Regions from separate parts of the Candidatus Kuenenia sp. genome, predicted to be linked through region 1. Evidence: riboswitches for the same ligand, from Rfam matches in the RefSeq annotation. Region 1 holds a riboswitch; the other holds the start of a gene.
The links. A riboswitch is a leader RNA that binds a small molecule or an ion and turns the genes downstream of it on or off. The one in region 1 is predicted to bind cyclic di-GMP.

Region 1 (2,207 bases):
ATGGTGCATGAAAATAATTGGCCGGTGACTTTTAGCATAGGCCTTGTCACATGCTCCGAATCTTGCAAATTGAATGAATTAATAAAAGAAGCTGATAATCTCATGTACACAATAAAAGCGAGCGGAAAAAACAGAATTGAAAATAAAGTCCACTCATTTAATAAAACAAGTGCATAACATTTCAATCAAGGCTATGGGGAGTAAACGCTGTTTGGTTTTCAACAAGCTGGTTGCCATTGCGCCGTATTGTTTTCGTTAAGAGTTCATCAACCGCTGCAGATATCTTTGCGAACTATAATTGACTGGCATTTTCAGACCAGTAGTTAAGATGCATTTTGGGTAGGATATAATAACAATGGAGGTCTGAAAAATGAGAAAGAGTTCTAATACAGAATTTATGGCAAAAGTGGCATTAGAAGCGATCAGGGATGAAAAAACGCTAGCAGAGTTGTCATCACAGTACGAAATGCATAGGACGCAAATAGCAAAATGGCGTAAACGAGCGATAGAAGGATTAGGTGGGATATTTCAGGAGAAGGAGGCGAAGTTAGTCGGAGAGAAGGAGAAAGTAATAGATGAGTTGTATCGGCAAATAAGGAAATTGAAGGTGGAGAACGAATGGCTTAAAAAAAATCTACACAGATTGAGCATTCATGAGAAAAGGGGGATGATAGAGGTTTACAATAAGGAGTTAAGCAGTGTGACTTTTTTGTGGTTACAGAGATCAAACCGGTACTATTAGCCAGCCAGTGGTTTCGAGTGAGACCGTAAATATTTCTTAACCAAGTTGTATTCCACATACATTTCAAACCGGCTGAACTGTTGCTATGCTTACTGCACACATCCTCCCTCGGTGTCGGAATGTGTGTTGTAAACATAAAAGTTAAAGTCTTTTTAAAAAGACTAAAGAGTTACAAATATTTTAAAATATTTTTTTTGCCAAACCGCGATAATTTTCTTGACTAATTAATGTATTTTGGTAAAAGTGTGCATACAAAGGCAAACCAATCGTGAGGTTGGGACGCAAAGCCATGGGTCTTATTTTTTGGAAAGAATGCCAGGTTGCCACCTATAATGGTGTAAAAGCTGTTTATTGATCAGGCGCTGAGCCGGTAAGTATTTTGTTTGTAAAAGGTTTAGCTATAAACTTACGGTTGAATCCCTTTTATAAAATGTGATGCTTTATTGATTAGGTTCAAGATTTCAATAGGCTTTTAAGATAACCCAAAACCCAAGGCATATGTGGCATATTGTCTTGGGTTTTTTTATTTTACAATGGGTATAAAATTGTTGTTTTTGTTAGAGAAATTTTTTTTGGAAAGGAGTAAAATGATGAAAAGGAAATTAGTTTTAAGTGTATGGACGATTGTATTTACAGGTATTTATTTGTCGTTTGTAGTGGAGGGGGCTGGAGCGGATACCCTTTATAAAACCAGCCTTACCGTCAGTGATTCAAGCGCTTTTGATGGAGACAAATTAGATGCAAGTGTTGAAATAAACAAAAATGGAAAAGTAAAATTATCAATATCCAATTTAATACATCTTGATACACTACTGTATGCCAATAAAACATGTGCCTTGGTAATTGAAACAGAAGTGAACGATATCGCAAAGCCATATGAATTTCCATTTGAGATTGAAGAGGGAATTGCGTTGGAGGATATGGACCTTGTTCTTCAATCAGGCGATAAAGTGGAGATTGTAAGCGTCGTTATTAACGAAAAGGCTTCCCCTACAGGAACCCCAACGCCTTCTCCCATTGCCGTTGCTTCTCCTTTGCCGGCAGGTTCTCCAACTCCTGTTGCAACGGCATCTCCAATTGCAACCACCTCGCCCGTTGTGACGCCTACCGCAACTGTTGCGCCATACTCAACCTCTGTTTTGGAAGTTTCGGCAGAGATATCCGGGGATGATGTTGAATTGCTGGTTCCGGGAGGTTTGATTACTGATGCCGAAATAACGCCTACACCAACGTCATTTGCCACGCCTGCGGCAACGCCAACAGAACCTTCTGCAACTCCCACATCAACACCAGTCGAGACGCCTTCTGTAATAGAGGCATATGTGAGCTTCCAGTCAAAGACGATAAATCTTAATAGTAACGGTAAGTTTATTGCCAATATAAAACTACCTTCCACGCATAATATCGAAGATATAGTATGTGAAACAGTAGTGTGTGAAGGTGCTGTTGCAATTGATTGTGATGA
Region 2 (2,207 bases), on a different contig from region 1:
GAAATAATTGTGGTTATAAGCGCTGCAAGGCCGAACAGGATGAAATAACTCAATACATTGTGCAATGAAACCGAAAACACATTGCAGAAGATGTTGCTTATGACTGCATGGTAAAAAAGCGCCACACAAAAAGAGAGAAACAAACTACAGATTCTAAGAATTTGGCATATTGGTCCGTCAACAAAGCCAAAAATCACTGAAATACAAAGGACTACAGATAGTATTATATCAATCCAATTCATTTATAAAAATCCCCTCTGAACTCGCCAAAATGGTATTGCTAATTCAAAGCGTTTAAAATTTCCCGGCACATTTTATTATAGGAATACAATGAAAGGACAAAATGGATTCTGAGGATAATTTCCTCTTTTTTTGCTGTTTCGGGATTTGAACAATACTGTAAATATTGAGCGTGTATAATACTCACCTGTACATCCTCCTGAAACGGGTTTGATGCAATGGATTGTTTTAAGGCTTGTTCTGCGGCAGAATAATTTGAAATGAATAAATACATTTCCCCCAGTTTGTTGAGGATTATTACTTCCTGCGGATTCAATTCAGAAGCCCGTTTCAGAAGCATGATAGCCTCATTGCTATTCCCTAATTGGGCGTAAAGACTTCCCAGATTAAACATTGCCTTTACATAATGAGGGTCTTTTCCCAAAACAAGCTCATATTCTCTTATCGCATCGTCAAACATGTCATGTGTATCATAGAGAACTGCCAGGCAGAAATGCGGAAAAATGGCATCAGGGTAGCGTGCGATAGTCTTTTTATATTGTTCTATTGCTCCGTTGTAGTTACCTTCCAATTCCAGAATTTTAGCAATATTAACCAGCGCCTCAATATTTTCAGGATTTATTGTTAAGGCTTTTTTGTACATTTGTTTTGCGCTGGCAAACCGAAACATTTTTTCATAAACATAGCCAAGATTGTTAAGTGTTTCTGCGTTATCAGGTTCTAATGAGGCTGCTTTTTGCAGATAATGGAGCGCCTCGCCGTAATCGTTTCTGGCAAGGTAGATAAATCCCAGTTTTACATAGGCGTCAGTGAAGGCACTATCACTCTTAAGGCTTTGTTTGTAAGCATCTATTGCTTGTTCCGAATTGGGGAAAAGGCGGTCATATTTTTTCCCTTCCGCAAACAATTTTCGTGCTAATATTTTCTTGTTCATTGTGGTAGACATGATAATAGAGTAGTAAAAAAATTTACCGAAAAGTATGCAGCATACTTGCTGCCGTACCGGTATGATTTGATAGTATTCAGCAGCATATTAAAATCATTTTGCGGAAAAACCTCCTTTCATCAAAAGAAAAAGACCCGGGGCAGATATTGGCATCTTACGTCCGGGTCTTAGTTACACAATGAGAAGGTAAATACCTTATTATTTAAAGTTCATAGATCGGGTATTGCCGGATTCATTGTTACCGCCGCAATACCCGCGATAAAGCATACAAAAGCTATGCAAGATATGTTGTGAACATTAAATAAACTCTTTTACCGACTGAATTTGGCGACCTGGCATTCTTCTTTCCTGAAGACCCATGGCTTTGCGTCCCAGCCTCACAATTGGTTTGCCTTTTTTCAAATTGTTTTTGTTTTTTGTTACATTATATTTTTTTACAAGTATGTTTCATCTCCTTATCTGATAGTTGCAGTTATTGGAAGTAATCGGTAAACAATCGTAACGATTTAGTCTTTTGAAAAAGTAAAAACGCCGTTCCCAGATTCCGGCTTGAGAACCAGGGCTGAATCCGCTTGCCTTTGGCAGCGGCTTTGTTCCGTTGTATATGCTAGTCCGGTTGGATTTTAAAAATAAAAAACCAACGGCTTTTGTTTTTACCCACCCCTTAGTCCTCTCCGGGAAGGGGATTGCGGGAGGTTCTCCCAAGAGAGGACTTTCCCAATTTCCCTTATTGGCAGAACAAACGTTTACGCTTGTCATCGCAATGCCAGGCAAGTATGCCAGGTCTACCACAGGGGCAGGGGTGGGGTGGAGGTTGTTTTTTCACCAAAAAATCGTAACACTTTAGTCTTTTGAAACTGGAGATAATTATTTGTAGTGCAACTAGGTTAGTCGCATTGTCTTGAACATATACTATGCCTTATCGCACTGCTTTTTTTTGGTGCGACGAACCTCGTAGCACTACATTGTTGTAGTTTTTCAAAAGACTAAAGTGTTACAAAAAATCTGAAACAATTACACA

Region 2: another riboswitch for cyclic di-GMP. It lies ahead of M5U24_RS10375 (tetratricopeptide repeat protein); the one in region 1 lies ahead of M5U24_RS00555 (hypothetical protein).

What each region holds. Positions count from the first base shown of each region.
Region 1 is NZ_JAOSKF010000001.1:111,451-113,657, reverse strand. It holds gene M5U24_RS00565 (GGDEF domain-containing protein) at 1-177, shown strand, start outside; gene M5U24_RS00560 (hypothetical protein) at 371-742, shown strand; cyclic di-GMP riboswitch class I at 989-1,070, shown strand; gene M5U24_RS00555 (hypothetical protein) at 1,330-2,207, shown strand, end outside.
Region 2 is NZ_JAOSKF010000018.1:426,258-428,464, reverse strand. It holds gene M5U24_RS10380 (CvpA family protein) at 1-242, opposite strand, end outside; gene M5U24_RS10375 (tetratricopeptide repeat protein) at 281-1,174, opposite strand; cyclic di-GMP riboswitch class I at 1,510-1,589, opposite strand; gene M5U24_RS10370 (hypothetical protein) at 1,785-2,033, shown strand.